One region of the Photobacterium sp. GB-1 genome, then DNA from elsewhere that is predicted to be linked to it. Evidence: riboswitches for the same ligand, from Rfam matches in the RefSeq annotation. Region 1 holds a riboswitch; each other region holds the start of a gene.
The links. A riboswitch is a leader RNA that binds a small molecule or an ion and turns the genes downstream of it on or off. The one in region 1 is predicted to bind lysine.
Positions count from the first base shown of each region.

Region 2: another riboswitch for lysine. It lies ahead of C9J45_RS01360 (Na+/H+ antiporter NhaC family protein); the one in region 1 lies ahead of lysC (lysine-sensitive aspartokinase 3).
Region 3: another riboswitch for lysine. It lies ahead of C9J45_RS14045 (Na+/H+ antiporter NhaC family protein); the one in region 1 lies ahead of lysC (lysine-sensitive aspartokinase 3).

Region 1 covers NZ_PYOB01000006.1:650-11,956, forward strand. The annotation lists gene metA (homoserine O-succinyltransferase) at 136-1,077, shown strand; gene C9J45_RS08330 (sodium:proton antiporter) at 1,128-2,408, opposite strand; gene metH (methionine synthase) at 2,603-6,271, shown strand; gene lysC (lysine-sensitive aspartokinase 3) at 6,354-7,724, opposite strand; lysine riboswitch at 7,826-8,010, opposite strand; gene C9J45_RS08345 (alanine--glyoxylate aminotransferase family protein) at 8,249-9,367, shown strand; gene C9J45_RS08350 (PglL family O-oligosaccharyltransferase) at 9,421-11,160, opposite strand; gene uvrA (excinuclease ABC subunit UvrA) at 11,238-11,307, opposite strand, start outside.
Region 2 covers NZ_PYOB01000001.1:329,951-341,257, forward strand. The annotation lists gene hisIE (bifunctional phosphoribosyl-AMP cyclohydrolase/phosphoribosyl-ATP diphosphatase HisIE) at 1-62, shown strand, start outside; gene C9J45_RS01355 (thymidine kinase) at 176-754, opposite strand; gene C9J45_RS01360 (Na+/H+ antiporter NhaC family protein) at 917-2,515, opposite strand; lysine riboswitch at 2,602-2,782, opposite strand; gene C9J45_RS01365 (H-NS family nucleoid-associated regulatory protein) at 3,144-3,539, shown strand; gene C9J45_RS01370 (lytic transglycosylase domain-containing protein) at 3,775-4,743, opposite strand; gene C9J45_RS01375 (YcgL domain-containing protein) at 4,751-5,029, opposite strand; gene minC (septum site-determining protein MinC) at 5,251-5,955, shown strand; gene minD (septum site-determining protein MinD) at 5,980-6,792, shown strand; gene minE (cell division topological specificity factor MinE) at 6,799-7,062, shown strand; gene rnd (ribonuclease D) at 7,115-8,242, opposite strand; gene fadD (long-chain-fatty-acid--CoA ligase FadD) at 8,406-10,088, opposite strand; gene C9J45_RS01405 (alpha/beta fold hydrolase) at 10,263-11,141, opposite strand; gene C9J45_RS01410 (Slp family lipoprotein) at 11,145-11,307, opposite strand, start outside.
Region 3 covers NZ_PYOB01000014.1:67,072-78,378, forward strand. The annotation lists gene ccoO (cytochrome-c oxidase, cbb3-type subunit II) at 1-539, shown strand, start outside; gene ccoP (cytochrome-c oxidase, cbb3-type subunit III) at 536-2,734, shown strand; lysine riboswitch at 2,871-3,044, shown strand; gene C9J45_RS14045 (Na+/H+ antiporter NhaC family protein) at 3,130-4,710, shown strand; gene C9J45_RS14050 (VOC family protein) at 4,829-5,269, shown strand; gene C9J45_RS14055 (Qnr family pentapeptide repeat protein) at 5,329-5,979, opposite strand; gene C9J45_RS14060 (cystatin domain-containing protein) at 6,080-6,472, opposite strand; gene C9J45_RS14065 (5-carboxymethyl-2-hydroxymuconate Delta-isomerase) at 6,599-6,940, opposite strand; gene C9J45_RS14070 (DsrE/DsrF/TusD sulfur relay family protein) at 7,120-7,476, opposite strand; gene C9J45_RS14075 (hypothetical protein) at 7,792-8,316, shown strand; gene C9J45_RS14080 (EAL domain-containing protein) at 8,503-11,307, shown strand, end outside.

The DNA.
Region 1 (11,307 bases):
TCCCATATCTCTTTATCTCTATATTTATCTATTATGTTATTATTTTGCACTAAACTTGCGTCTGCCTTTCTTTTTCTATAACGTTGATGGAAGTTTAGACGGCTAAACATCTTGTGTCGAAAGGAGTCAACAAAGATGCCAATAAAAATACCTGATCGCCTACCTGCTACTGATATTCTGCGCAGTGAAAATATCTTTGTGATGACAGAGAAGCGTGCTGCTAGCCAGGGGATCCGTCCGTTGAAGGTATTATTATTAAATTTAATGCCAAAAAAAATTGAGACAGAGACACAGTTCTTACGCTTATTATCCAATAGCCCAATTCAAGTAGATGTAGAGCTATTACGAATCGATAATCGTCCAACAAAAAATACTCCTCAAGAACACTTAGATACTTTTTATCGTCAGTTTGAGATGGTGAAGCAACGTAATTTTGATGGATTGATTGTAACGGGAGCGCCGTTAGGTTTAGTTCAATTTGAAGATGTGCTTTATTGGGAAGAAATTCAAATCATCATGAATTGGGCAAAAGAGCATGTAACATCAACTATGTTTGTTTGTTGGGCTGCTCAAGCTGGGCTAAAACTTCTCTATGACTTGCCGAAGCGTACACGAAAAGAGAAATTATCAGGTGTTTATCAACATCGAATTCATGATTGTCATCACCCGGTACTACGAGGGTTTGATGATACTTTCTTTGCCCCCCATTCTCGCTATGCTGACTTCTCTCATGATTATTTAACCAAGCATACTGATCTTGATATATTAGCGACTTCAGAGCAGGCTGGAGTATATTTAGCAGCAACAAAAGATAAACGTAATGTATTCGTAACGGGGCATCCTGAATATGATGTAGATACATTGCATAATGAGTTTGTACGAGATAGCGAACAAGGGATGGAGCCAGCAGTACCTGTGAACTATTATCCTGAGAATGATCCTTCGAATGCACCTATTGCGAGTTGGCGTAGTCATGGTCATTTACTATTTAGTAATTGGCTAAACTATTGTGTATATCAGCAAACGCCTTACGATTTAGAGCACTTCTCCGAAGCGAGTTTTACGAAAGACGAATAATAAAAAAGCCTGCATTGAAGTGCAGGCTTTTTTGTTGATGGAATAATTACTTATTTATTTTTTAATTCCCAAAGCTTGGCTTTTTCAATTAATGGGGTAATGGTTGAACCTTGGATCAGGATCGAGAATACAACCACTGAATATGTCATTACGAGGATGATTTCTCGGACATCGATCCCCTTCTCTGGAATTACCATGACTCCAGCAGGAATAGCCATTGCCATTGCTAATGCTAAACCTCCGCGTAAGCCACCCCAAGTGAGGATCTTGACTGACATTGGATTGTACTGGCGGTAGCGATTGAAGCCCACATATGGCAGTTTGACACTGATGTAACGGCTTAGAAGAACTAAAGGTACCGCAATAATCATTAGGATCCAGTCTTCTTGGTGGAAGCTAAAATCAAGCATGGTCATACCAATTAACAGGAATAAGACCCCATTTAGGAATTCATCAACCAATTCCCAGAAGTGATCTAGGTGCTCTTCACTTTCTTTTGAAAAGCCAATATAACGGGTCCAGTTACCAATCATGATCCCAGATACCACCATAGCAAGTGGGCCAGAGACATGAAGAACTTCTGCTAAAGCATAACCTGCGGTTGGAATACCGATAGTAAGCAGTAATTCCATAGAGTGATCATTGGTTGAGCTAATGAGGTAGTGGAAAACTAGACCAAGAATAAAGCCGTAAGCAATGCCACCAATCGCTTCTTGTAAGAATAGCTGGGTTACGCCCATCACTGTTGGTGCGGCATCACCAAAAGCAATGGTAAACATGGTGACGAAGATAACGAGGCCAAACCCATCATTAAATAAAGACTCGCCTTCGATTTGAGTCGAAATACGGCGAGGCGCATTCATTTTCTTAACGATGGCCAATACAGCAATAGGATCGGTAGGGGAAATCAATGCACCAAAGAGTAAACAGTAAATCAGATCTAGTTGAATTCCGATTAACTGGCAGATACCCCATAAACTGAAGCCAATAAAAAAGGTGGAGAATAAAGTGGCGCCCAGTGCTAATACGGTAATTTCCCACTTTTGATCTTCAAGATGGGGTAACTTGATACCTAAGCCGCCAGCAAATAATAAGAAGCCTAAAATGCCTTTTAATAGGAAATCTTCAAAGTTTATTTTGCTGATTTGAGTCGCGGCAACATCTTCAAGATGGAACCAACCGTTGTGTCCCGCAATGATGATCAATAGTGACAGGATTAATGATCCGGCAGTGATGGCAATGGTTGTTTGCATCTTACCTATTTTACTGTTTACAAAAGCAATAAGCATTGCTGCTGCAGCCAGAAAGCAGAGTGTGCTATAGACCGACATGCGTAACCTCTAGATTGGTGGGTTGTTAGAAAACTTGTGACGAAATAGTAAAACCATCAGTAATTAATGGCTACTGATAATTTGTTTTATTTTGAAAAGCTTTTGTTGTGTAAATTATATTTAGCTTTCTTTATCCCCAATTGAAGTGTGGTAGGATGTTACAAAGCTGTAATGGATTATAAGGATGTAGTGACGTGTTAAACAGCAAGGAATTACTGCATAAGCGGTTGGAAGAGCAAATCCTGATCATTGATGGTGGCATGGGCACCATGATCCAAGGTTATAAATTGGAAGAAGATGATTATCGAGGTCAACGATTTGCTGATTGGCATTCTGATCTAAAAGGGAATAATGATCTTTTAGTATTAACCCAACCCCAGCTGATTAAAGATATTCACCTCGCGTATTTAGAAGCCGGGGCGGATATTCTAGAAACCAACACTTTTAATGCTACAACGATTGCGATGGCGGATTACGACATGGAATCGTTGAGCGCGGAAATTAACTATGAAGCAGCGCGTCTCGCTCGTCTTGCTGCCGATGAATGGACCGCTAAAACACCAGAAAAACCACGTTTTGTTGCAGGTGTTTTAGGACCGACAAACCGTACTTGCTCTATCTCTCCTGATGTTAACGATCCTGGCTATCGTAATGTTACCTTTGATGAACTAGTTGAAGCCTATTCCGAATCGACACATGCCTTAATTCGAGGTGGCGCCGATATTATCTTGCTTGAAACTATCTTTGATACCTTGAATGCTAAAGCTTGCGCTTTTGCTGTTTCTGGGGTTTTTGAAGAATTGGGTTTTGAACTACCAGTGATGATTTCAGGCACCATAACAGATGCCTCGGGACGTACTCTTTCTGGACAAACAACGGAAGCGTTTTATAACTCATTACGTCATGTTAAACCTATTTCCTTTGGTTTGAACTGTGCGCTTGGGCCTGATGAATTACGTCAGTATGTTGAAGAGTTATCGCGTATTTCAGAATGTGCTGTTTCAGCTCACCCAAATGCGGGTTTACCTAATGCCTTTGGCGAATATGATCTTGAAGCTGAAGAAATGGCGGAACATATCCGCGAGTGGGCGAAAAGTGGTTTTCTCAATATGGTGGGGGGCTGTTGTGGTACTACGCCAGAACATATCCGCCATATGTATGAAGCGACTCAAAATCTTAAACCTCGCCAATTACCTGATATTCCAATTGCTTGCCGTTTATCAGGGTTAGAGCCGTTAACGATTGATGCTGATACCTTATTTATTAACGTTGGTGAACGTACCAATGTGACAGGCTCTGCTCGATTTAAGCGCTTAATCAAAGAAGAGCTTTATGATGAAGCATTAGAGGTTGCTCGTCAGCAAGTGGAGGCTGGGGCTCAAATCATCGATATTAATATGGATGAGGGGATGCTTGATGCGAAGGCTGCAATGGTACGCTTTTTAAACCTTTGTGCTACAGAGCCTGAAATATCGAAAGTGCCTATTATGGTCGATTCTTCTAAATGGGAAGTGTTAGAAGCAGGGCTTAAATGTGTACAAGGAAAGCCTGTTGTTAACTCTATCTCGATGAAGGAAGGTAAAGATAACTTTATCACTCAAGCGAAATTACTTCGTCGTTATGGTGCTGCGATTATCGTGATGGCATTTGATGAAGTTGGTCAGGCGGATACTCGCGAACGTAAAATTGAAATTTGTACTAATGCTTATCGTGTGTTGGTTGATGAAGTCGGCTTTCCACCTGAAGATATTATTTTTGATCCTAATATTTTTGCTGTTGCGACAGGTATTGAAGAGCACAACAATTACGCCGTTGATTTTATTGAAGCGGTAGGGGATATCAAACGCACGCTGCCGTATGCCATGGTATCAGGCGGGGTGTCGAATGTTTCGTTCTCTTTCCGTGGTAATAATGCGGTACGTGAGGCTATTCACGCTGTTTTCCTGTATTACTGCTTTAAAAACGGTATGGACATGGGAATTGTTAACGCAGGTCAGCTTGCAATTTATGATGATCTGCCTGATGAATTACGCGATGCGGTTGAAGACGTTGTGCTTAATCGCCGTGATGATAGTACAGAGCGCTTATTAGACATTGCCGCTAAATACAGAGATAGCGGTAATGTTGAAGAAGATCGCAGCGCTGCAGAATGGCGCGGATGGCCAGTTGAAAAGCGTTTAGAGCATGCGCTAGTTAAAGGTATAACCGAATTTATTGTTGAAGATACTGAAGAATCTCGTCAGAAAGCCAGTAAACCACTCGAAGTGATCGAAGGGCCATTAATGGCTGGGATGAACGTTGTTGGTGATCTATTTGGTGAAGGTAAGATGTTCTTACCGCAAGTCGTAAAATCGGCTCGAGTCATGAAGCAAGCTGTTGCCTATTTAGAGCCGTATATTGATGCTGAAAAGCAGGCTGGACAAACCAACGGTAAAATACTTCTAGCAACCGTTAAAGGCGATGTTCACGATATTGGTAAGAATATAGTCGGCGTTGTACTGCAATGTAATAACTACGAGATTATCGATCTTGGAGTGATGGTGTCATGCGATAAAATTCTAAAAGTCGCCAAAGAAGAAAACGTCGATATTATTGGCTTGTCGGGTTTGATCACGCCATCGCTTGATGAAATGGTCCATGTTGCCAAAGAAATGGAGCGACAAGGATTTGATATCCCTTTGCTTATCGGTGGTGCAACAACTTCTAAAGCCCACACGGCGGTTAAGATTGAGCAAAACTACAATCAGCCAGTAGTGTATGTATCTAATGCATCACGCGCAGTAGGTGTTTGTTCTGCGTTATTGTCTGATGAACAAAAGCCAGCGTTTGTTGAGCGTTTAAACCAAGAGTACGATGTGGTACGTGAGCAACATGCGCGTAAGAAACCACGTACCGCACCTATTTCGTTAGAAGAAGCACGTGCTAATGCGGTTAATATTGATTGGCAAAATTATACGCCGCCAGTACCGAAAAAAGCCGGTGTTCACACCTTCACTGATTTTCCTGTAGCTGAAATTCGTAAGTATATCGATTGGACGCCATTTTTCATGACGTGGTCATTAAGTGGTAAATACCCAACGATTCTTCGTCATGAAGTTGTGGGTGAAGAAGCGACTAAGTTGTTTAATGATGCTAATAAAATCTTAGATGAGATCGAGAAAACAGGCATGATTAAAGCTAACGGTGTGTGTGGTTTATTCCCTGCCAATAATGTCGGTGATGATATTGAAGTGTACACAGACGATAGCCGAACTGATGTTTTAACTGTGCTGCATGGTTTACGTCAGCAAACCAAAAAGCCGAAAGGTCCTAACTATTGTTTATCTGACTATATTGCGCCTAAAGAGAGCGGCAAGGCTGATTGGATTGGCGCTTTTGCGGTAACAGGTGGGATTGGTGAATATGACATTGCTGAGCAATTTAAAGCAAAAGGTGATGATTACAATGCCATTATGGTACAGGCTGTTGCGGATCGATTAGCGGAAGCCTTTGCTGAATGTATGCATGAAATGGTACGTAAAGATATTTGGGGTTATGCAGCTGATGAAAATCTGAATAATGACGATTTGATCCGAGAAAAGTATCAAGGTATTCGTCCTGCACCTGGTTACGCCGCATGTCCTGAGCATACCGAAAAAGGTGCTATTTGGCAGTTACTTGATGCTGAGAAAAATACTGGCATGGCACTAACGGAAAGTTACGCAATGTGGCCTGGTGCTGCAGTTTCGGGATGGTATTTCTCACATCCTGATTCTCGTTACTTTGCGGTTGCTCAGATCCAGCAAGATCAGTTAGAAAGTTATGCCGATCGAAAAGGTTGGGATTTGATCGAAGCTGAGAAATGGTTAGGCCCAAATCTTTAATGCTTAATCGATAGTGAATAAAAAAGGCGCTCAATGCGCCTTTTTGTTTATCGGAACTTTATTTGGGTTAGTTAGAAAGAGCTTATTCCAATAAAGATGCGTGCAGTGTGCGAACCACGTCTTTAGCTTCATCTTCATTAATTAAGAAACATAAATTATGTGGGCTAGCGCCGTAGCAAATCATACGAAGGTTATGATCTTCTAGCGCGCCAAAGATATCTTTGGCTGAGCCTTTCGTATCACTCATTTGGTTACCGATAAGTGCAACCAGTGATAGCCCTTGCTCGACGTCAACCACACATAATTGGCTTAATTCTTCAACGACTTGAAGCGGAAGCGTTGGCGCACCGCCACCCGTATCAGTTTGATCTAAGGTCAGTGAAACGCTGACCTCTGAGGTTGTGATGAGATCAACTGAGATTTTATGTTCAGCCAAGATACGAAAGACTTCTGCTAAAAAGCCATATGCATGGAACATATTTAAGCTCGTGAGTGTCACCATGGTTTGGTTGGCACGTAATGCGAGTGCTCTAAATAGTGGCGCTTCTTCAACGGATTGTCTGATCCAAGTACCGCCTTGCTCTGGTGCTTTTGATGAACCTACAAATACTGGGATCTGTTGACGAACAGCAGGTACTAGGGTTGATGGGTGTAAAATTTTAGCACCAAAGTTTGCCATTTCAGATGCTTCGCTAAAACTGATCTCTTTGATCGGTTTAGCGGCCGATGTAATACGTGGGTCGGTAGTGTATAAACCCGGTACGTCAGTCCAAATCTCTAATGTGCTAGCATTTACGGCTTCTGCGATTAAAGCGGCACTATAGTCACTCCCCCCACGACCAAGTGTTGTCGTAACACCTTGGCTGTTTGATCCAATAAAGCCTTGTGATACCACGATATTATTGTCTAATAGTGGTAATAATTGCTCAGTCGCTAATTGCTTAATTGTTTCTGGCTGTGGGATCGCTTTACCAAATTGATCATCAGTACGCATGATGGAACGAATATCTACACGTACAGCTGGGGCGTTTAGCTCGACTAATATTTGACTAAAAAGATGGGTTGAAAGCAGCTCGCCATGGCTAACAATTTGATCGGTCAATTGTGCAGAGGTTGTTGATGCCGCATGTTCAGCTAAGGTTGCGATGTTATCAAGTAGGCCGTAAATAGCGTCTTGAATATTTTCTGGGTGCTGAAGTTGATCAAGAACATCTTGGTGGGTTTGGGTCAGTGTCTGAATGCGCTGTTGGCGGGTCGTTGAATCGCTCACGCCATTGGCAAGTTCTACCAGAATATTCGTGACACCAGAGCAGGCGCTGATTAACACAATTTTAGTGTCTGGATTAGCAGTAACAATGGCAGCACTTCGGCTCATTGCGGTGTAATCAGCAACACTGGTACCGCCAAATTTTGCGACAGTGAGTGAATCTGAATGTGTTGCAGCCTTGTCCATAATTAATTTCTCCCTAAATAGTAAACACATCACAAGGTAGGCTATTTTTTCGGGAGTATTCCCGACATCCTGTCAGGAGAGCATAAGAGGTGAATAGTCACTCACCCAGAAGCTCCCCACCAATGTCAATCATTGACCTTGGTGACAGCTAGAAGGATTCAACCTTCATAGCCGATATAACTCATCCCCTAATCAGTTATACCTCGGCGTTACTCTCCCTCTCATAATGGCGATTGGATGGGGTCCTGTCATTATGATACCTAGGTAACGCTCCTCTTCCGTTTTAAGTCGTACTGTTTGAATAATAAGTGCTTGAATAAAATATCATCTTATTGAATAAGATTCATCACCCTGTTGTCAAATGGAATATGACAATTTATTTACATATGATATTTCATCAATGTGTGTCATAGGATCGTTATAGGTCGCTTGCACCAATGAAAGGGCTCTAATACTCTAAAATAGATAGCAACGCGTTCCACATAAAAATATCGACAGGGACAATGACTTTACGGAGCAAAAGAATGACAATTACCAGCTTTATCCCGCCGCATCGAACCCTCATGGGGCCGGGACCATCAGATATTTATCCGCAAGTATTACAAGCGCTTAGTCGTCCTACGGTAGGGCACCTTGATCCATTATTTATCGGTATGATGGATGAATTAAAACAATTGTTGCAATATGCCTTTCAAACCCAAAATGCCTTTACTATCGCTGTTTCAGCGCCAGGTAGTGCAGGAATGGAAGCCTGCTTTGTTAATCTCGTTGAAGCTGGGGATAAAGTACTAGTTTGCCGTAATGGCGTTTTCGGGGAACGGATGCGGGAAAATGTCGAGCGTTGTGGTGGTGTTGCTATCGTTGTGGATAACGAATGGGGGGCGGCGGTTGATCCTTATTTAGTGGATCAAGCGTTACAAAACGATCCTGAAATTAAAATTGTTGCTTTTGTACATGCCGAAACCTCAACCGGCGCATTGAGTGATGCGAAAACATTGGCGGAAATTGCCCGTAAACATGATTGCTTAACGATTGTTGATGCGGTGACATCACTTGGTGGTGTTCCTTTGCTGGTGGACGAGTGGCAATTAGATGCGGTTTATTCAGGTAGCCAAAAGTGTTTGTCCTGCACGCCGGGGTTATCGCCATTAACGTTTTCTCAAAAGGCGATTGATAAGATCCAACGACGTAAAACCAAAGTACAAAGCTGGTTTTTAGATCAAAGTTTGGTGCTAGGTTATTGGAGTGGTGAAGGTAAGCGTAGCTATCACCATACTGCACCTGTAAACAGTTTATATGCGTTGCATGAAGCCTTGGTATTATTGCAAAACGAAGGGTTAGAAAATGCATGGCAGCGCCATCGAAATGTCCATGAAGAGCTTAAAGCAGGGCTTGAAAAGCTTGGGATCCAATTTGTGGTAGAAGAAATGTCACGTTTGCCCCAACTCAATGCGGTTTATATCCCTGAAGGCGTTGATGATGCTGAGGTACGTAATGAGTTGCTGCAACGTTACAACTTGGAAATCGGAGCAGGTTTAGGTGCGTTGGCAGGTAAAGCGTGGCGTATCGGTTTGATGGGCTATGGTGCGAGAAGTGAAAATGTTGCGCTGTGCTTAAAAGTGCTAGAAACCACATTGAAGTAATTTATTGATGAGTAAATAAAAATGGCTACCAATTGGGTAGCCATTTTTTATAGTTATTTAGCAGCAGACGTTGCCTTTGCTTCGCTGTTTTGCTGCTCAAAATTTAAAGATGGGAATAAGAACAGCGCTTCATCTCTGATTTGTGATGCTTGCTCTTTATTGCCGAGGGCATCGTAAGCGAGGATCAGGTTTTGATACAGTGCCGGTCGCGGCCATGTTTTCGCTTTCTCGGTTGCCCATTGAATATAGTCTTCAATTAATGCTGGCTTATTACTGCTAATTCCGAGTTGTAACTGGGTTAACTGCAAATCCCAATCAAAACGGTTTTTCCACGACCATGGATTATTCACCTTTAGTAAGTATTCAATATTGACTGGTCGAGTGGTTTCAAATTTAGTTAACTGCCAACCTGAATACAGGGTTGTTATCATAAAGCTAGAGATAAAAATTGGTACAATAAGTGCGAAAACTTTCAGCCCTAGTACGTAGCTTAATGATTGGCGATGATATTTGGTGGTGAGGTTATCTACCCAAAATATCAGTATGATAAAGATCAGCCAATGGACTAATGAATGGTAGAAAGGATACTCAAGTTGGGTATGCAGAACGATAGGGAAAAACAATCCTATTAAGGCTAACTGGGTACCATTAGGCGCTTTTCTTATTTTTACCATTACCGCAAATGCAGCAAGCAATAAGCCGATAAGTGGGACTATACCGCCTTCGTCTGCCCAGAAAAGTAACTCGTTATGTGGGTGATCTAAGCTAGGAACACCTGCATGTTGTGCTGGATCTTCATTATGCCATAACGCTGTTTGTGTGATGTAAGCTGCTTCAAACTTTCCATAGCCATAACCAGTGAGTGGTTTAGTAGTAAACATATCATAGGCTTGTGGGAAGTGGATTGCTCTTAAACTTTCTAGACTGGTGCTGTTTTCTTTTGGTGACCAATTCTCTGTAGATGAAATATTCCATGCTAAACAAAGCCCTAATGTAATCATTAACAACCATAAACGTTGAGCTTGTTTTGCGGCAAAGCGACGTAAATACGGCAGCATTAGTACTATACCGATAATTGCGCCTAGCCAGCCTGTACGAGAGTTCAATACCACTAATATTGGAATCGTTAGTATAGGTGTTATCAGCAAAGTGACATGTTGCCATGACCATTTACCGCGATATAGCGGAATACGTGCTAATAGATACGTACCAATCACAAGCCCTGTTGCAAGAAAACTCGCCATCACATTTGGTTGTTGAAAAATACCATAAGGGCGGTTAGCGATAGTGTCATAGCCGATAGGGTTCTTTGCTGGGATCCAAAGGTATTGATACCACGCAAATACGGCTTCAATGAGTACCCCAATTAAAATAAACCATAACAAACGTTGGCGTTGCTGGTGGGTAAAAACGAATTGCTGCAAGCTGACAAAAAACAGAAATCCAGCCCACAAGGTAAACAAGCGATTAAACGCCGCTCCTGCATCAGCATTGGAATAAAAAATGGGGAGAGTCAGCAGTACACAACAAGTAAACAATAATAGTGTTAGGCGTGAATAACGCCAGATTTGTTGGCGACAAATTTCCAGTAAGCCGAAGGAGATAGCAAAACTAAAAGGGATCCAAACTGCAGCGTTAAACGAGAGCTCAAGCCCTGAACCGCCGGGATTATGTTGGAAGTAGTGCATAGCAACAATAAAAATAACACCGATTGTTGCAAGGAAATAGCGTACCAATGGTTTAGAAATCCGTTTCTTTTCTAATCTGGTACCTTCGAGTTGTAACACTGTCATGGTTGTTCCTGAGTATGAATAAGCAAACAGGCTGAATAAAATCAGCCTGTTATCATATACTAGCGTGTTTTCATATTCTAACCTAGCAGCGGTTTAAGGAACCTTGCTGTATGTGAGCCTTTCACTTTCGCTACATCTTCAGGTGTT
Region 2 (11,307 bases), on a different contig from region 1:
ATCAAGGTTTATCACTGTCAGATGTGACGAATAAACTGCAAGAGCGTCATAATAAGAAATAATTCAATCGTCAGTTACGATGAAAAAGCCAGCCAAATAAGCTGGCTTTTTGTTTCGCAATAATTACGTATTACTGGATAAGATAAAAAGGACTATCCCTATTATCATTAAATAATTAACGACCTAATGCCTCTTTATAATGTAATCGACATACCGATACGTAACGTGCGTTGCCACCAATTTCAACTTGTTCACCATCAGCAATAGCACGACCGGTTTCATCTTGACGGATCACCATGTTTGCTTTGCGACCACAGTGACAAATTGTTTTTAATTCAACTAACTTATCCGCCCACGATAATAAGTAACGACTCCCTTCAAAAAGTTCACCTAAGAAGTCTGTACGTAAGCCGTAACATAAAACCGGAATATCGAGTTTATCGACCACTTCCGTTAATTGATACACCTGCGCTTTAGATAAGAACTGGCATTCATCAATTAATACGCAATCAATTTTACCTTTATCTGATAACGCTTTTAATCGTTCGAATAAATCATCTTCTGCATTAAATAACTCAGCCTCTTCTTCTAAACCAATACGAGAGCTGACTTTACCCACACCAAAGCGATCATCAATCGCAGCAGTAAAAATAACGGGGGTCATTCCTCTTTCGCGATAATTAAACGAGGATTGCAATAATGTGGTCGATTTCCCTGCATTCATTGCAGAGTAATAGAAATACATTTGGGCCATGAGGATTCCCTAGTAATACGATTGGTTTAAAAAAACTGCGCCGATGCTACAGAAATTCACTCACAATGAAAAGTGATAGACTTAACAAGTACACATTAGTTACAAAAAAGCCCATACTCTTTTTCATGAAAAGTGTATGGGCTTAAAAGAACAGAGATAAAATCAGCTTTTTACTGTTGGGACATAAGTACGTCGTGATAACCAAGCAAACAACACACAAACCATAATAAAAGTAATTATAGCCGCGATGAAGGCTACGGGTAATGAGTCAGTCATACCTAGCACAAGGAAGCCAATAGTAGAAACAAAGGCGACAGAAACTGCGTAAGGAAGTTGCGTTGCGACATGATCAATATGATGGCAACGTGCCCCCGTTGAAGACAATATTGTAGTATCTGAAATCGGTGAACAGTGATCACCAAATACAGAGCCTGCTAATACTCCCGCTAGCATTGGTAACATCAAGGTAATATCGGTTGCCCCAGCTAAATCACCAGCTATAGGTAACATAATGCCAAACGTGCCCCACGACGTACCTGTAGAAAATGCCATCACGCCTGATAATAAAAATAAGATCATCGGTAATAACATAGGGTTAATATTCCCTTGTACAAGGGTTGATAAATATTGACCCGTTTTCATATCACCAATAACGCTACCAATACTCCACGCGAATAATAAAATTAAAATCGCACCAAACATGGATTTAGCACCAATCCATAATGTGCGAATAACTTCATTAAATGCAATACGCTGGCGAATGACTGGAATAATCGCAGCAACTAAGCCAAATAAACCACCAAGACAAAGTGACTTACCGACATCAGTATTTTCAAACGCACCTAGCAGAGCAAAAGATTTACCATCTGCTGCTAATGCTTGATAGCCTGTAAAAATCATAAAAAAGAACGTGGCAAATATTAAAATAACAATCGGCCAAATTAAATCGCCAACTTTACCTTTCGTACTTTCAACAATTTCTAATTCGTCAGTTAAATCTTTTGCTTGTTCATCAACATCACCGCCTTCATCAAAACCACGGCCATGCATTGCTGCCATCTCATGTTTTTTCATTGGTCCAATATCCCATTGGAACCAAGACACAACAAAAACCATAGCTAAAGCAAAAATAGCATAGAAGTTCATTGGCGCTAGCGTTAAAAAGGCACTTAAAGGTGTATATTCTGTTACTCCATGCGTAACTAAAATACCGCCAATTAACGTAATTATATACGCACCCCAACTCGATGCCGGCATTAGAACGCACATTGGAGCGGCTGTTGAATCCAATATATAAGCCAATTTAGAACGAGATACATAATAGCGATCCGTTACAGGACGAGCGATAGAACCCACCGCTAAACTATTAAAGTAATCATCAACAAAAATAAACACGCCTAAAAAGGCAGCAAGCAGTTTCGCGCCCCTTTTCGTTTTAATTTTTGTTTGTGCCCATGCAGCAAATGCACGAGTACCACCAGACAATGTTAACAATGCTGTCGTCATGCCTAATATAATGAGGAATAAAACAATACTCATATTCCAGGTATTAATACCACCATCAGATATGAATAAGTTTTGTATAGTGCCTCCTAAATAAGAAGCTGAATGGTTAAATGAAAAGTCATTTAAGTAAAGTGCTCCTAATACGATACCCGCACCAAGAGAAACTAACACACGCCGAGAAAGTATCGCTAACCCTAACGCAACAATAGGAGGAATAATGGATACTAATGAATGGGAGTAATCTACTAAATTCATGATCTCAAAGACAACCGAATTAGGTTGGAGATCTACTGGATAACATGGCGGTTAACCATATTTGAAGAACGTCTTGGCTCTTCTCTATTCACAGTAGCGCTCCATAGTGAATATGATTATATACTATGGCAGTGTTGCACTTATTCAATACAACCCCAGAAAAAGGATTTGACGTCACTCTTACTTCGGCATTAGCTCCTTTCATTAACCGTCATTGGTTTCACCCTCTTGTTAATTACTATTAGATAACGCGCCTCTACCTTACATCAAGGTTGCGATTATTCTACGTAATGTTTCATTATTTGCAACAACATCACATGAAACATTTAACAACAGAACAAATAACATTGCTTTATAAATATAATCTTATCTAAGTATAGCTTCACTCATTAAATAGTATGAACCTACGAGCAGATATGTTTCATTTTGTAACCATTTAAACATCTATTAAGCATAAATCCGATATTCGTATTTTTATAAAAATACGAATATCGCTATTATTAACAATTAACAATAAAGAATGTTTAAAGTGTTTTGACATAATGAATAAAAGCATTACTATTGTAATAAATGATTCGACACTGCTATTATTATTTACAGTTAGTTAAAAATAACAGGAAATATAAAAATGTCTGATGCAATGAAAGCACTTTTAAACCTTCGTAGTCTTCGTGCACTTTCTCGTGAATATACTTTAGAGCAACTAGAAGAAGCTTTAGAGAAATTAACTACCGTTGTTCAAGAACGTGCTGAAGCTGAAGAAGAAGAACAAGCAAAAGAAAATGAGCGTAATGAAAAACTAGCTCAATACCGTGAAATGCTATTAGCTGATGGTATCGACCCTGAAGAATTGTTAGCAAGCCTTTCAAAAGCACCAAAAGCAAAACGTGCTGCACGTCCAGCTAAATATAAATTCATCGATGAAAACGGTGAAGAAAAAACGTGGACAGGCCAAGGCCGTACACCAAGCGCGCTTAAGCAAGCACTTGAAAATGGTAAATCTTTAGAAGAATTTGAAATCTAATTTCATTTCCTACCATATATTTAGAAAGCTCAACTTAGTTGGGCTTTTTTTTATACTGTCATGAACCAAGAATTATAGACATCAATCTAAACAACGCTGTTTTCGAATTGCTTAAAGATATGTCTAGGCAAATATTTATTCGCTTTTAAATATAGAAAACACATATCAAAATAAAAAGCCAGGCAGTAGTGCCTGACTTTCAATACAGATAACCTTTTATTATTGGTTATAGCTATTAGATACGATCAGCAAGATGGCTGACAGCTAAAGCAAAATAATGAGAACGATTCCATTTCATTAATGTTTGGTAATTACCATAAACAAGGTAAGCACGCCCATGTTCGTCATCAGGTTGAATTAACCATGCATCAATGTCTTCTTTGGGTAAATTCCCACCACTCATAGTACGAACACCGAGTGTTTGCCATTGTGCTAGTGTTTTGGTTTTTTCTACACCCGTACCTTTTAAATCGGCCGATAATGATGATGGGATCTTAACTTGACGTCCCCAAGTATATTTATCATTCCAACCTGATTTTTTTAGGTAATTCGCTGCAGATGCAAAAACATCCGCTTTAGTATTCCAAATATCAGCTTTACCATCATTATTACCATCAACAGCAAAGGTTAAATAAGATGTCGGCATGAATTGGCATTGACCCATCGCCCCTGCCCATGATCCTTTCATCTCATCAATCGTAATATGTCCCTCTTGAAGGATTTGTAATGCCGCCATCACTTGTTTACGAAATAAAGCTTCACGACGACCTTCATAAGCCAACGTGGTTAATGCTTCAACAACATGGTAATTACCTTGTAATTTACCAAAGTTACTTTCAACCCCCCACAACGCAACAATAAAACGTGGCTGTACGCCGTATTCTTTACCTATCCGATCTAATGTTGTTTTATTCTCTTGATATAAACGACGTGCTTGTTTTACTTTCCAGTCAGGTACAGCGCGTGGAATATATTGATCTAATGTTAACTTTTTCTCAGGTTGGTTTTTATCTGCCTTTACTGCACGATGAGTAAATGTAATGCCTTTAAAAGCTGAATCGAGAATAGGCTCAGAAATACCATTACTACGCGCTTCTGCTTTTAATTTATTAATATATGCGTTAAACCCTTCATCAGCAGCAAAAGCTGTTGAGGAAATCCCTAGTCCTAAGGCCACAACGGCCGATATAAAACGCTTATGCATAATAACCTTAATTAGCTCTGCCGGCTTTCTCGGCTTTATATTGATCCAATAAATTTGTTACTGGCGGTGGAACTTGAAGATAGAAACCAACGGTCTTTAATGCTTCTTTTACTTTTTCAACATCGGCCAAGGCTAACTTTCTCCCTTCTAACTTTATCACCATAACAAATTGCGGTTTACCAAATGTATTCATTAATACTTCAGGCACATCGGAGAAATCATCTTTCTTATTTACATATAAATATGTGTTATCTTTTTTTAAGCTTTTATAGATTGCACACAACATTTCAATTCACCTATTTGTTAAAGCTTATTCTTTCAGACAGCTATTTTAACGTATCATTCCCCGTTGGTTTATTTTTCCCCCTACAGGATGAGACTTTTGTCTGAATTTCCCATGTCAAAGCAAGGATAACTTGCCCCTAACTGCTCGGGAATATACCATGCTAGTACCTTTGTGATAATCAACAAGAATGGTTAATTTAAACATTAACCATAATAAATACCATGACCAAGACGACTGAACTTAAAGGGAGCTCATTTACGCTCTCTGCGCTTCATTTAATTGATGGTGATATCAAAAAAGCGACCGATCACCTAAAAGAAAAAATTGAACTCGCACCTAATTTCTTTGCATCAGCTCCCGTTGTTATCGATATCTCTAATGCAGGCAAAGATATTAATTTTGAGCAATTAAAACGAGCAATTGTCGACGCGGGCATGATCCCTGTAGGTATCAGCGGTTGTAAAGAACAAGCGTTACAAAATCAAGCAAAATCTGCTGGATTTGCTATTATGAATGCCGCACGCACGGTGAAAGAAAAAACAACAGTAGAATCTACTGAAGCTGAGCCATCTTCTCAGCCAGTTCAAGGCCGAGAGTCTGCACTTATCATTCGCACTCCTGTTCGTTCTGGTCAACAGATTTATGCTAAAAATCGTGACCTTGTCATTCTCAACCATGTGAGTGCGGGCGCTGAAATTATTGCTGATGGTTGCATTCATATTTACGGTACGTTACGTGGTCGAGCATTAGCTGGAGCCAACGGAGACCTAGAAGCGACAATTTTCTGTCAGAACTTGCAATCTGAACTAATTTCAGTTGCAGGAAACTACTGGCTAAGTGATAACATTCAGGATGAGTTCTGGGGCAAGGGTGTTGTAATTTCAATTACTGATAATACGCTTAGCATCGAGCACCTTGCTTTATAAAAGTTTTAATAAGGAATTTAGTAAATGGCACGAATTATCGTTGTTACTTCAGGTAAAGGCGGCGTTGGTAAAACAACCTCAAGCGCAGCCATTGCATCTGGTCTAGCATTATGCGGTAAAAAAACGGCGGTTATCGATTTTGATATTGGTCTACGTAACCTTGATCTCATTATGGGTTGTGAGCGACGTGTCGTTTATGACTTTGTAAACGTTATCAACGGCGAAGCAAATCTGAACCAAGCATTAATTAAAGATAAGCGTGTTGATAACCTTTTTGTTTTACCTGCATCTCAGACTCGTGATAAAGACGCACTCTCTCGTGAAGGCGTTGAGCGTGTTTTAAATGACTTGGATAAAATGAATTTTGATTTCATTATCTGTGATTCTCCAGCAGGTATTGAAACTGGTGCTTTAATGGCACTTTACTTTGCTGATGAAGCGATTGTAACAACGAATCCTGAAGTCTCTTCTGTTCGCGACTCTGATCGTATTTTAGGTATTCTAGATTCTAAGTCTCGCCGAGCAGAAGATGGTAAAGACGCAGTTAAACAACACTTACTACTAACACGCTATAACCCGACACGTGTAACGCAAGGTGAAATGCTAAGCGTTCAAGATGTTGAAGAAATTTTACACATCCCTCTTTTAGGTGTTATTCCTGAAAGCCAAGCTGTGCTAAACGCATCTAACAAGGGTGAGCCCGTTATTTTCGATAAAGAATCTGATGCTGGCATTGCTTATGAAGATACAGTAGCACGCTTATTGGGTGAGGAACGCCCATTTAAATTCTTAGAGGAAGAGAAGAAAGGCTTCCTAAAACGCTTATTTGGAGGCTAACTTTATATGGCACTGCTCGAGTTTTTCCGCCCGAAAAAGACGAAAACAGCGAATGTAGCAAAGGAAAGGTTACAGATTATTGTCGCTGAACGTCGTAGTGCTGGACAACCGGCTCCAGCCTACCTACCCCAGCTAAAACAAGATATTTTAGATGTGATCAGTAAGTACGTTCAAATCGACCCAAATCAAGTGTCTGTGAACCTTGATCATAAAGAGGAAGATTTATCCGTACTCGAACTTAACGTGACGTTACCTGACGAAGAACGTTAATACAGAAAAACCCGCAGATGGCGGGTTTTTTCTTTTAGGACGTAGTAATCAATTAGGCTTTTTCGTCTAATAACTTTAATACACGTTGCTCAAATAAATCACGACGCCAGTTTTTCAACATTTCAGGACGTTTTTCATCTTGACGCTGATACTTCCATGCCCAAGATAATACTTGGTGGATCTGCTTTTTAGAAGCTAAGAACTCAGGCGCTAAACCGGTCTCTTTTTCAACATCTGTTACTACGTCTTTGATGGATTTTACCATCTGCTTATAATGTGGGAAATCAACCAAACGCTCTATTTTCGCGGGATAATCTTGCGCTGCAATACGATCGCAATCATGCACCATTTTCAATAAACGGTTACCGTGACGTTGGATCTCCATTGGCTCAAAATCTGCTTTCTCAAGCTCAGCTCGTGATTTAATATTAAAACGCGCTAATTTCCATAAATGTAATTCTTTGACAATGAAGTTTAATGCGATATCCCGTTTCTGCGCTTCACGTACTCGCCAAGCTGCAACTTTTTGCAAAACAGCAAGTTGCTGTGGGTTTAACTGCCATGCGTTTTTAATATCAAGATACGCTTTTTCTGGATCAACGGGCTTAATACGGCGGTGTATTACAGATAGGCATTCTTGCTGTAATGCTTCCATATAGCCCCGTTCTTCAACCTTAGCTAATAAACTTTCAAACAACGGTTTTAAGTAATAAACATCGGCAGCGGCATAATCGAGTTGTTTTGCCGTTAATGGACGTGCAAGCCAATTGGTACGCGCTTCGCCTTTATCAAGCTCAACACCAACGTATTCTTTCACTAATGCACCAAAGCCCGTTGAAATACCTTGTCCAAGGAAAGCTGCCATTAACTGAGTATCAAACATTGGTGTTGGTAAACAACCGGCATGATGCTGAAATACTTCTAGATCTTCACCACAGGCGTGAAGCACTTTCATCACCGATTGATCACGTAACAATGCCCACAATGGCTCCATGTCTTCCACTTCTAATGGATCAATTAACGATAACTGCTCACCATCGAATAATTGAATCAAACCTAAACGCGGGTATAGCGTACGAGTACGGACAAATTCCGTATCAAGCATAACGGCAGTGTGCGTTCTGGCTGAGTCACAACGCTGTTGTAATTGCTCGGTTGTTGTAATTATCTCGAAGTTCACATGATACCTTTTCGGTGCGGGGCTAAATCATTAACCTTTTTGTAAATTATATTAAGAAAAATGCCGACGTAATGTCGGCATCTATAATATCGCGCAATAGTATGTAATAACACTTTTCAGCAAAAACTGATGGGCTTTTTTACATATTTATTATCGCAAACACTTATTGTTGTGCTTTTTTATCAGACTCTTCACGCAATACGCGACGTAGAATCTTACCTACATTGGTTTTTGGCAAGTCATCCATAAATTCAACAATTTTAGGTATCTTATAACCTGTTAAATGTTGACGACAATGCGCTATCAATTCATCTTTTGTGAGGCTCTGATCGCGTTTCACCACACATATCTTAACCACTTCTCCAGACACTTCATGAGCCTGGCCGATCGCTGCGACTTCAAGCACTTTGTCATGTAGCGCTACAACATCTTCGATTTCATTAGGATAAACGTTAAAACCTGACACTAAGATCATATCTTTCTTACGATCGACAATATGCAAAAAGCCTTCATCATCAAATTTAACGATATCACCCGTCGATAGCCAACCATCTTCTGTTAATACTTCTTTAGTGGCTTCAGGACGCTGCCAGTAACCTTTCATGACTTGAGGACCACGAACTTGTAATTCACCGACTTCGTCGATACCCACAATATTACCTTCATCATCAACCATACGCACTTCAGTTGAAGGGACAGGCAGGCCAATTGAACCGTTATATTGCGTCAAATCATAAGGGTATGCTGCAACCAGTGGTGAACACTCGGTTAAACCGTACCCTTCTAATAAGTAATTACCGGTGATTTTCTGCCACTTTTCAGCAACAGCACGTTGCACCGCCATACCGCCGCCAACAGAAAGACGTAGATTACTAAAATCGAGCTCTTGGAAATCTTCATTGTTGATCAGCGCATTAAATAAGGTGTTCACACCTGTAATTGCTGTAAATTGATAACGTTGAAGCTCTTTGACAAAAGTGGGAATATCACGTGGATTCGTGATCAGTAAGTTCTGACCGCCCATTTCCATTAATAATAAGCAGTTTACTGTCAATGCAAATACATGATAAAGCGGTAAAGCGGTAACAATGAGCTCACGCCCCTCTGTTAGCACAGGACCATATGCACCTTTCGCCTGCATGACATTAGACACCATATTATGATGCGTTAATATTGCCCCCTTAGCGACGCCTGTTGTACCACCTGTATATTGAAGAAATGCCATGTCATCGCCAGTAATAAATGGCTTAACATACTGCATACGACGGCCTTTACGCAGTGCGATACGCATTGAAGTCGCATGCGGCAAATGGTACTTAGGCACCATTTTCTTAATGTACTTAACAACAAAGTTAACCAAAGTACCTTTTGGACGAGACAATTGGTCGCCAAGGCTGGTTAAAATTACATTTTTAACACCTGTATTTTTAACAACAGCTTCAAGGGTATGAGCAAAGTTAGACACGATAACAATGGCTTTTGCACCAGAGTCATTTAATTGGTGCTCTAACTCACGTGGGGTGTATAACGGGTTGACGTTAACCACAACACAACCTGCACGTAAAATACCGAATAGCGCGATAGGATATTGCAGTAAGTTTGGCATCATTACAGCAACACGGTCACCTTTTTGTAGCTTCAATTCATTTTGAAGGTAAGCTGCAAAGGCACGGCTACGCTCTTCCAATTTACGGAAGGTCATAACTTGTCCCATGTTAATGAAAGCAGTTTGATCAGCATATTTACGTACTGATTGTTCAAACATATCAACTAATGATGAATATGCATCCGGATTAATTTCTGCCGGTACATCATTCGGATAGCGGCTAAGCCAAACCTTATCCACTCGCATTCTCCTTATTATTAGACTGCTTTAATACCTATACAGGAATACAGGTAAATACTGTACGTATAAATCAAACATGCGTTTACATTCAAGTACAGTATACTTAACTTATAATTAACATCTTGCCAAATTAACTGAGTAGAAACTTTGAAGCTACTCATTGAAAAGCGAAGATTAATCTCTCTCGAGGGAAATAAAAGCCCTAATACAATTCGATACTGTATCTGGCTGTTCTAAATGGCAATGATGCCCCCCGTCAATCACTACCTGTGAAAACTGTTGAAGCTTGTATTTATCCTGCGGATCATCACGCAGTTGAGGAAATCCATGACTTCCGACAATCGAATAAATGGGTGCTTCTATTGACGACATAATTGCTTGTGCTTGTTGTTGTGTCATCCGGTAGAGTGATTCACAACGCAGGCGATGGTCATGTCGCCAGTACCACAGCCCATTACGCTTAACCGTTGCCCGCTTCACAACAGGCTCTAAACATGCCATGGGTAAATCATTAACGTTGGCACGTAATTGTAAAGCTTCAGTAAAAGAGCTCATTGCTCTTGCTTTACGACGTTCACTACTTTTACGGTATTGCTGTCGACTTTTAATCCCACACTTTAACCGCTCAACCGTTTGTTCGGCCTCTTCCACTAATGGCGATAAGCCTTCAATTAATACCAACTTATCTATTGATTGAGGATAAGCTGCGCTATAACAACTGGCAATAATCGCCCCTAATGAGTGGCCAACAAGACACACGCGAGTGGTGGGGAGCTGTGTAATGACTTGGTGTAAATCATCAATATAATCGAAAAAGTGATAATAGTTATCCCCACTTCGAGATTGTGATAAACCATGTCCAGGCAAATCAATGGCAACAAGATTAAAATCGTCCTCTAGTCGTGACCAAAGTGATGAAAACGTCGCAGCATTATCTTGCCAACCATGAATAAATAACAACACGGGTTTGTTATTCTCTAACGGCGACGATAATGAGAAATTGGTCAGTCCCGCTAATTCTAATTCAGCCAGCTTAAATGTTGTTACTTCCATGACTTACATTATCACTCTATCAACCACGCGCCCTTGAATGCCAAACGGTGGCATAAAGTAATCATCGCCCCAAAATCCACAGTTAATGCCAATACAACGATTAAATCGCATTGGTGTTTCCATTTGAATTTGCTGCTGTACTTGCCAAATTTGCTCACCTGAAGCA
Region 3 (11,307 bases), on a different contig from region 1:
CATTCTTAGTATGGGTACTTCCTGCTTTTTTTTACCAAGATAAGTTAATTGCACAATCAAGCGCGAAACCATTAACCGCATTAGAAGTTGCTGGGCGTGATATTTATATCAGTGAAGGTTGCCATACTTGTCATACCATGATGGTACGTCCATTAAATGCAGAAATTAAACGTTATGGACGATATAGCCGAGAAAGTGATGATATTTATGAACATCCCAATTTATGGGGTTCAAAACGTACTGGACCTGATCTCACTAATTTAGGTCGAAAATATTCTGATCAATGGCACATCATTCACCTAAGAAACCCTCGTGATGTTGTACCAACTTCGATTATGCCCTCTTATCCTTGGCTCTTTGAACAAGTACTTGATGGTGAAGATATTGATGCAAAACTAATTGCATTACGTACGCTTGGTGTTCCTTACACTGATAAGGAAATTAAACAGGCACGATTAGAAGTAAAAGGTAAAACCAAGGCACAGGCATTAATCGCCTATCTACAAAGTCTGGGACAAGATCAAGGAGTACGACCATGAGTACTTTTTGGAGTGGTTGGGTCATTATCCTAACCCTTATTTTTCTCGCAATTATGATCGTCGTTGTTGCGTACTACTGGAAGAAAAACAGTGCAGCCAACGCTAATCGAACCGTCGATAGCTTTGATGGTATCGATGAAAACGATGCCGCCGTACCAAACCTTTTACTTCTTTCTTATCTTCTCGCTTTCATTATCGCTGCCGTTTTTTTGGTGCTCTATCCTGGCATGGGAAACTGGCAAGGACTCATGAAGTGGCAATCAAGTAGTGAAGCGGCTTCAACCTCTACTACTTCATTAGCCAAACAAATTAGCCAAGTACCTAATAGTGATACATCATTTCAAGCATTAAGTACCTCGCCTGAAATTGTGGTCGCTGGGCGTGCTTTATTTCAAACCCATTGTGCGGCTTGTCATTTAAATCAAGCACAAGGTCAGCTTCATTTCCCTAATTTAAGTGATACCGTTTGGCTTTATGGTGGTAGTGATGAGGCGATCCATCATTCGATTGTTAAAGGTCGTAACGGAGTCATGGCTGGTTGGAAAGATATTCTGACTGAAGAAGAAATTGAGAATGTTTCATATTATGTCGCTTCACTTGAAAAAAATCGCATTATCTCAGAGCCAGCGGTCAAGCTTGAACTCGGTAAAACCGTATTTGATGCTAACTGTACGGCTTGTCATGGCAGTAATGCAAAAGGTAATACTGCGATTGGTGCGCCAAATCTAACCGATAATATCTGGCTTCACGATGGCAGCGTTGAAGGTATTATTTCAACGGTAAAATATGGCTTGAACAATCTCATGCCTGCTTTTGAAGAGCAACTCAGCGATAGCGAAATTCAAGCATTAGGGGCTTATATTCGCCACCAAGGAAATAGACAAAACGAGAAACTCGCAGCACTTGATCCGGATATGGTTAGTAAAGGGCAATACCTTGCTTATGCAGGAGATTGTATTGCTTGTCACACTGGTGAAGGTGGCGAACCATTTGGTGGCGGTTTAGGATTTTTAACGCCATTTGGCACGCTTTATTCTACCAATATTTCAGCACATCCAACCTATGGTATTGGGGATTACACCTACGATGAATTTTATGATGCGCTACATAAAGGTAAAGGCAAGCATGGTTACCTTTATCCAGCGATGCCCTACTCGTCTTATCAGTATGTGACAGATGAAGACACACAAGCACTTTGGGCTTATATGCAATCGCTTAATTTTGTGAATACTCGTAATGAAGAAAACAAGATGATGTTCCCAAGTAATATCCGGTTAGGACTACTTGGTTGGAATATTGCCTTTCTTAATACCGACCCTTTGCAATACCCAGCAGATGCCACCGAACAATGGAAACGGGGTAAATATTTAACCATGGGGTTAGGCCATTGTTCGGAATGTCATACTCCACGTAACGTTGCACAAGCTTTGATAGAAAAAGAGTTATTCCAAGGCAATTTAATTGATGGCTGGAAGGCTCCGGATATTACCGCAACAGAGTTATACCAAGACCGTTGGGATGTAAAAACATTAACCGAGTTTTTAAAAACGGGTCATTCAGATAAAGGAACCGCATTTGGTGGTATGGCGGAAGTGGTACAAAACAGTACCCGCTTCTTAACAAAGCAAGACGTTGCAGCCATTGCGGAATACTTGATCACTGGTGATAAATATAACGAGTTAGATAGCTCGGTTCCTCAGCTTAACCCACCAGGCTTTGGTGACTTGGTGCCAGCCAATGTTGATATTCAAACCGTAGAGCTAAAACCGTTAAGTAGCAACGATCCTGAAAACGAAGCCAAACTATATGGTGTGTATGTGCAAACCTGTGGTGCATGCCATGGTAAAGACGGTAAAGGTAGGAAAGGGATCGCCCCTACGCTGCTTAACAACGGGATAATTATGCACAGTGATCCTTACGATACGATTGCCGTTACCATTCGTGGTTTATCGCCAAACTTCATGGAACAAGACAGTAACTTTATGCCTATGAGTAGCTTTAACTCGGTGCTCAGTGATGCCAACCTTGCGAAATTAATTAGCTTTGTCCGCGATAAGTTAGGTGATAGAACTGTACCTGTTACACCACAAGAAGTAGCAGAGGTAAGAAAAGATTTAATTAAAGGTGGCTATGCTGGGAATATACACTCCATGACAACACCAGAACAAAATCAGCCCAATAGCATAACAGAATGAGCGATTATCTAAATGGAATATATCGCTACTAATTGGTTAACATGCCATCAACAGTAACAATATTTACAATTAATATGCATTTTCTGTCTGCTTTTTATTGCCTAAGCAAAATTAATAGGTATCATCAAATTTCAATCCTTTGAGTAGAGGCGCGCTGCCTAAAAGTATCCGGATGGAGGGTGACACCTTTGAAGTCTGGGGAAAGGAGTCGGCGCCGAAGTGTTTGTTGTGTCGTCAACAATCGCTGGGTCTGCATTAAATAAGTGCAGAACTGCCATAGTTATTTTGTCTATGGAGCGCTACCCTAAGGGATACGAAGAAGTATTTTTTCTCCTGAAATCTGTTTCTCTATCCTTTCGGTAGATCTCCACCTAATATAGGTGTTTAAGAGATCCATGAATCTAGTTCAATATTCTGACTCCCTGCTATCAGTTGTACCACCCTTACTGGCGGTTGTTTTAGCAATCACTACACGACGTGTATTGTTATCACTTGGCCTTGGTATTGTTGCAGGCGCAATCCTTCTTAATGATTACAGCCCTTTAGCGGCGCTTCAATATATCGTAAATAAAGTTGTAGGCCTTGTTTGGGCAGACGGTGCTGTAAATAGCGGTAACGTTAATATGATCATCTTTATGCTTTTGCTCGGTGGTTTGATCAGCTTAATGACAGCAACAGGTGCCACTAAAGCATTTGCTGAATGGGGTGTTCGTCGCTGTAAAGATCGCCGTAGCGCAAATATGCTAACGGGTTTAATGGTTTTTGCTTTCTTTATTGATGACTTTTTCCATAGCTTATCTGTGGGGCCTATTTGTCGCCCAGTAACAGATCGCTTCAATATCTCACGTGCAAAGCTTGCTTATTTACTTGATTCAACGGCTGCACCTGTTTGTGTTATCACGCCAATTTCTTCTTGGGGTGCTTACATTATTGCTATTCTTAGCGGTATTTTAGTAACAAACCATATTACCGATATCAGTGCTATTTCATTGTTTGTTCAAATGATCCCAATGAACTTATACGCCGTGTTTACGCTATTAATGGTTATCGTTGTTATTTTCTTCCAACTTAACATTGGTCCAATGCGTCAACACGAAGCATGGGCAGAAGAAGGTAAGCTTTGGGATGAATCTAAAGGCCACCCTAAAGGCTTAGAAATTACGACTGAGTCTGAAGGCCAAGGTACTATGATTGATATGGTATTGCCTATTCTGACACTGACAGTCTCAAGCGTTATCTTTATGATCATCAGTGGTGCTGAAGTATTAAGCGCAAAAGGCGAGGCTTTTAGCTTAATTGCTTCTTTAGAGCATACCGATCTAGGTGCTTCATTGGTTAATGCATCTTTATGTAGCCTCGCTGTTTCTATTCTTCTAGCTTTACGTTTAAAGCTGCCACGTAAGACTTGGTTAACTGCGGCACCTCAAGGTGTACAAGCGATGATCCCTGCAATCATTATTCTACTTTTTGCATGGACGATCGGTACTGTTGTGAGTGATATGTCTACAGGCCAATACCTAGCCTCTTTAACAAAAGGGGGGTTCCCAACGGAATTACTACCAGCGTTAGTCTTCATCCTTTCATGTGCAATGTCATTTGCGACAGGTACAAGCTGGGGCACGTTCGGTATTATGTTGCCACTTGCTGGTGATATGGCGGTAGCAAGTGATGCTCACCTATTAATGCCGATGTTATCTGCAGTACTTGCAGGTTCGGTATTTGGTGATCACAGCTCACCTATTTCAAGCACAAGTATCTTGTCTGCAACAGGTGCAGGTAGTCACCATATGGATCACGTTATGACTCAGCTTCCTTATGCTATTACTGTCGCTTTTGGCGCACTATTAGGTTATTTGGCAATGGGTATCTTATCTTCAACAATTGCGGGTATTGCAGTAAGCTCTGTTTGGTTCCTTGCATGTTGTACGATTCACCTACGTCGTCATAAGAAACAACTGCAAGCGGTAACAGCATAAATAAATACATTAATATTAGATCATAAAATCTAATAATCCCCGTTCGTTTTAATACGCATTTGCTTTATGCTAAGTATTAGACAACGGGGATTTTTTTGTATAAAAGCTAGGAAATAGAATGGAATACTTACATACCATGGTACGAGTGAGCAACTTAGATGCTTCACTGGATTTTTACTGTAACAAGCTTGGTTTGGTAGAAATTCGACGAAAAGAAAGCGAACGTGGACGTTTTACTCTCGTATTTTTAGCTGCACCTAATCAGGCAGAAACAGCAAAAGAAACACAATCGCCTTTATTAGAACTAACTTATAACTGGGATCCAGAATCGTACACTGGTGGCCGTAATTTTGGTCACCTCGCTTTTGCCGTCGATAATATTTACGATTTATGTGCTCATTTACAAAATAATGGTGTTGTCATTAATCGCCCACCCCGTGATGGACATATGGCATTTGTTCGTTCACCTGATGGTATTTCGATTGAACTGCTACAAAAAGGTGACGCACTAGAACCCGCTGAACCTTGGGCTTCGATGCAAAACCAAGGTGAATGGTAAGAAATAGCTTTTGTTTGTCGGTATTATTTTATTCAATAATACCGACAGTTTTAGAGCCTTTAAAGCACAATAATGCCAAGTTGACTTAATAATTGCTCTTGTTGCCAGTCGCAAATTTTTACACCGTTCAAATTCACACGTCGAATATCAACCCCCTCTAAATCCACATGACAAAGATCTGCGTCTTCTACAACGCATTGACCCCACTGTTCAGAGGAAAACTCACCGCGACTTAAGTCAGATCCTTTAAACGATGTTGCCAACAAATTAGCCCCATTCCATCGGTTTTCAAACAGTTCGCACTGCTCTAATTTTATGTCTTCGAAATTGCTATAACGTAAATTGCAGCCAGTGATAAATGCCGAGCAAAAGAAAGTGTTATGGGTAATATAATTTGCAAAAGAAGCATATTGAAAATCAACGCCTTGGAGATTAGATTGTCGCATTTCTATGCCAAAACACTGCGCATTACGAAAACTAGCCATTGACAAATTACACTGCTTAAAACTCGCATCTTTGAGCTTTGAATAGGAAAAATCACAGCCTTTGTCATCCCCCACATCAATAAAATTACAGTTGATAAAACTCGCTTCAACTAAATTTGCACGTGAGAAATCACAACGATAAAACTGACAATTTTCAAAAATAGCTTCGGACAATTCTTGTTTAGAAAAGCTTTCATCTTGATAGCACTGACCTACAACATGCATACATTATCTCTTCTATTACTCTGCGACTGATCAAAAAAAAGCACAATTACTGATTGCTCAATAATAGCGCTTTCTCAATCTATTAGAACTTATTATTTAATTACTTATGAACATCACAATTCGAAGCTACTGATGATACTTGTTTTACATCTTTAACATCATAAGTATTCTGTAGGCTATGGAAAACAGTCGCATTGTAGTAATCACCATTTTCAATACTAAATGTAATTGAGTAGTTCATACCTGCAACCACTTGCTGTGTTACATGATAGATTTTACCGAGCTGATGCTCACCAGGGATTGCTTTAACGGCGTCTTTTGCTGCTTGTTCCACTTCAGGTGTTATGTCACCTTGTGCCCAACCACCAACGATTGCGTGAGAAAAATTACAACTTTCTTGCATATTCGCCTCATTCGAAGTTACGTCTTTTGCAGAATTACATGCAACTAATGTAACTGAGCTTAAAGCAATGAGTAAAACTTTCTTATTCATCATCAAATCCTAATTCACATTTTCTGCATATATATCAACAGAAAACATGATTAAGTGCAAATATACTTTATTCGAACGGTGATTTATTGCTATAAGTAATGATATAAAGCAATTATATTTGCATTTTTATATGACATACTTGCGATAAGATTGCTGATTAATATCTTCAATCTCGACTGTGACGCAAATATCATTCTGAAACATTGCTGCCACTTGGTGCAAGATGACTTCCGATAGATTATCTTTTTGCTTTGGATCTCTACCTGGAAGTACCCTTACGGTAATATGAACGAAAGGCTTTTCGGTTGTCCCTGTACGATATAACTCATAAGGTATGGCACGGGTTTTTATATCTTCTTCATCAAAAAGCCCTGAACTAAACGTCGCGTAATGCGTTGTTGCCATTAATTCATTTAAATTAATCTCTGTTTCAAGATCTTTGGCATATTCAATAATGCAATGCGGCACAGCTTATCTCCTGTATATGAATAGCTTATTTAATGACACTAGCATATATAAATAAGAGAACTCTTAGTTTGATCAGCTTTTTGATAATAAATACATTTAATATCTGAGTTCTTTTGCTTTCTGTGATTCCTGTACAAAAATAGCTCTTTTCTGTTACGTTAAATCACTGAGCATAACAATTAAAATGTTAGTACTTTTTCCGCCTTTAGTGTCCAACTTGCTAAATCATCTAACGAGCCTATTTCACAATCTTCAATGAGCAATGACTCAGACAGCCCTCGCGCACAACAACAGGTTTTACACAATTTGACCTTGCTTCCTTGTGCAATAAGGATTTCAAGCATTTGTTGAATATCATAGCCTTCTACCGGATTTTGCTGTTTCATCGCGCACATCACAGCATCAGACATTAAAAACAATTTGAGACTTACAGGTTGTTCTTCCTGTTCATTAAGTTTAATGGCTAAGCGTAATGCATTAAAAGGACGCTCAGAGCCATAAGGAGCGTCATTGATAACGATTAAAATAGTTTGCATTTAATACCCATCTAAAAAATAAAATCAATTGCCTTTATTGTCACACAAAATGAGATTAAATATATAAAAACCCCAAACACTACTGATCAATAATAGCAATAGTCAATTAATATCACAGTTCACATTTTTAATGTCTTTACGTCACTGTACGTCTACAAAACATTCAGTTAGTACACATTATTATCTCAAATTCACGTTATATGCATATTCTACTATTCTCAACTCGAATAATTTGGCACATTACCGCCTCAGTTGATTTAACACGTTTATTCATAGCAGCTGAAGTGTACTTAACCTCTAGAATGAGAACATAAAATGAGTCATCGTCTTCAACTAACCGATGCACCATCGGTCCTATTTTTATTTGGTCTTTCTGGTGCCGGTAAATCTTTTGTCGGTGATGTCATTGGTGCTCATGACGATTGGTTTGTTTACCATGCAGATGACGATTTAACTGATGAAATGCGTGAAGTTATTGCTGCGAACAAGCCTTTTACGGATGAAATGAGAGATGATTTTTTTATTCGTATCAGTCAAAAAGTTAATCACTTCCGGACTCTTTATCCCCGTGTAGTGGTTACACAAGGTGCTTATAAAAAACAACACCGTGATTTCCTACGTCAAAGTATCACAGACATAGATATGATATATGTCACTGCAACGGACTCGTTGATTCACCAACGTTTAGAGTATCGTATCAATGGTATTTCTAACGAAAGTGCAGACGCTATAAAGCATATTTTTGAAACACCTGATGATACTGTAAAAACAATTTTTAATTGTGAAGGCAAGACTTCTATCATTGCGCAATTAAACCGTTTTTATAACAATATACAATAAAAACATGATAGATAAGATCATTAAATTTTATGTTTATAAATTTAACCTTGATGCTACCTTGTTACTTTTATAACTTCCTTGAAATATTTACCCCGTCACGTTTCTCATTATTTCCCCTTAACTATATGAACACTTTAGCATAGACTTATACATTGTATGTCTATGGATTCATATTAAGGTGTCTGTGTGAATGGGTTAAAACAGTATCTTCTTGCCATTTTAGTACCATTGGTTGCTATGGTGACTATTTTAAGTCTCTATTTTTACCAGAAAGACAGTGTTCAGCTTGCAGAACATATCAAAGAAAATGAACTGCGCCAGTTAGATTCTCTTATACAAATTAGTTACTTACATCTAAACACTATCACTGAAGATTTAAACCGTCTCACTTATCAATTACAGCAAGAACCTCTTCATGAACCATTACGGGTCTTGGAAAAGGCAAATGTACTAAAACAATTTAAGAGCATCCTTATTACCTCAGAGCTCTATGACTCCATTCGATTAATTGACTATAAAAACAGCCAAGTTCTTCTCCTGGACAAGGTGAAAGATGGCTTTCATATTGATTACAGTAAAGTCATTGAAGAACCACAAGAATTAAAAAATATAGATCATACATTTTCTCTTAATAATAAAATAAGCTACATTTATAAACATCAAAATAAAGTATCATTTTATCAACATTTAAAATTAGAACACAGCAATTGGGTTGTGCAGCTAAGTTACCACCAAATCCCTGTTAGTAATATTGCAAGCAATAAAGAGCGTACAAATTTTATTATTAACAATGATGCAAAATGGATCACACAGCCATACTTAAACAAATCACTGACCCCATCAAGAGATGATAATACAAGTTCTGATGACGTACTTTTCTCTGTTACCTATCCTTATTTATGGAACGCTGTAAAACGATTAAACAAAGGACAAACGATCATTGGTGACTATCTCTACACCTATACCCCACTGATATTTAAAGATAAAAAATTAAATAAAAATATAGATAAAAACACATCTGAGTGGGTGTTAATTTCCTCACTAAATTTTGATAAAGAACTGAACAATCTGTATTTTTCTAATTTTACACGAATACGTTTAACCGCCATTTATATTACGTTTTTTATTTTAATTATTAGCTCAGCAATGTTGATACGACGATTAATTAAGAATCGTAAAAATGAACAGACATTACGTAAGCAACGAGATCAAAATCTAAAAAGATATACGGCGGTTATTAAAAATAGCGAAGATGGTATTGTAGCACTCAATAAAAATAGAGAAATTACAGCGATTAATGACGCTGCTTTTAAAATACTTAATATTCATTCTCGCGCTTTACAAAAACCATTAATAGGTCTCTTCTATTCAAAACAAATTCAAGATGAACTCACAACCTTACTTAATACTATTGATCAATTACCTAACACAGAGCATTTAAAGACTCATATAAAACTTAAATATAAACGTTCAAAACACCTTGAAGTTATTGCAACTAAGCAAGTTGATAATGTTGAAGATAACATTTTACTTCATATTGCTGATATAACTTATTGGGTTAATCGTGAGAAGAAATTACAAGCCTTATCTCGCGCAGCAGAACAAAGCGCAGAATCCGTTATCATTACCGATAAAAATGGCTTTATTCAGTATGTAAATACGGCTTATGTAAAAATGAGTAACAAGCCTTTAAATCAGCTTATTGGTAGCCACAGCTCAATTTGTATTAATGACTATATCGATAATAAGCATGAACAAGATGAACTCATTAGCAAATTAGTCTCAGGACAATCCATTCGCCATGTTATTACCAAAAAAACGGATAACGATATAATTTATATGGATTATACCATTTCACCTATTCGCGGTGATGATGGCAATATTTGTAACTACATAGCAACAAGCAAAGACATAACAGACAGAGTCAGTTATGAAAATAGATTACACCGTCTTGCACACTATGATGCATTAACCCAGTTACCGAATAGAACAATGTTTACTCAAGATATTGCACACAGCATGCAAGAAGCAATTCGACATAAGGCTCAAATTGCTATCATCGTGATCGATTTAGAATTAACAAAACAGCTTCATGAATCCATGAGTAATGAAGACATTGAAAAAATCCTTTTAATTGTCTCAAAACGGATAAAATCTAATTTACGTGAGACAGATGTTTTAGCCCGTATTGATACTAATGAATTTGGCATTTTAATCAGATCATTTCACGATTTACAAACAATCACGCAAGTGGCTGAACGATTACTACAAAATACTAATGCGCCGTTATCTATCGATAGCCAAGTACTTTCTATCTCAACTAACATTGGTATTGCATTAAGCTCAGACACCGAATCAGACCCAAAGCTGATACAAAAATACGCTCACATGGCCTTATATCGCGCTAAAGGATTATCCGGTAGCAACTACTGCTATTTCACTGAATCGATGGAAGCGGAAAACATTCAGCGTTTAATACTTGAGTCTGACCTTCGGAAATCCGTTGGTAGTGAACAATATGAATACTTCTATCAACCTAAGGTGAATGCCAATACACACACACTGTGCGGTGTTGAAGCCCTACTACGTTGGAAGAACAGCAAAGGAGAATACCGTTCACCTATTGATGTTATCCCTGTTTTAGAATCATCCGAGCTTATTATCGATGCTGGGCGTTACCTGATAAATCAAGCATGCCTTCAATTAAAATCTTGGCAAGACAAAGAGTATTACTTTGATATTGCAATCAATATTTCTGCAAGACAGTTATTAGAAGCCGACTTAGTAGAAACAATAACACAAGCGATTAACAATACGGGTTGTAACCCTCATTTTCTCGAACTTGAATTAACAGAAAGCGTGCTCATGTGTGATGTTAATTTTGCTTTAAAACAGCTTAAATCTTTACGTAAACTAGGCATTAAAATCGCTATTGATGATTTCGGAACTGGTTACTCTTCCCTCGCTTATCTTTCGCGCTTTCCTATAAAC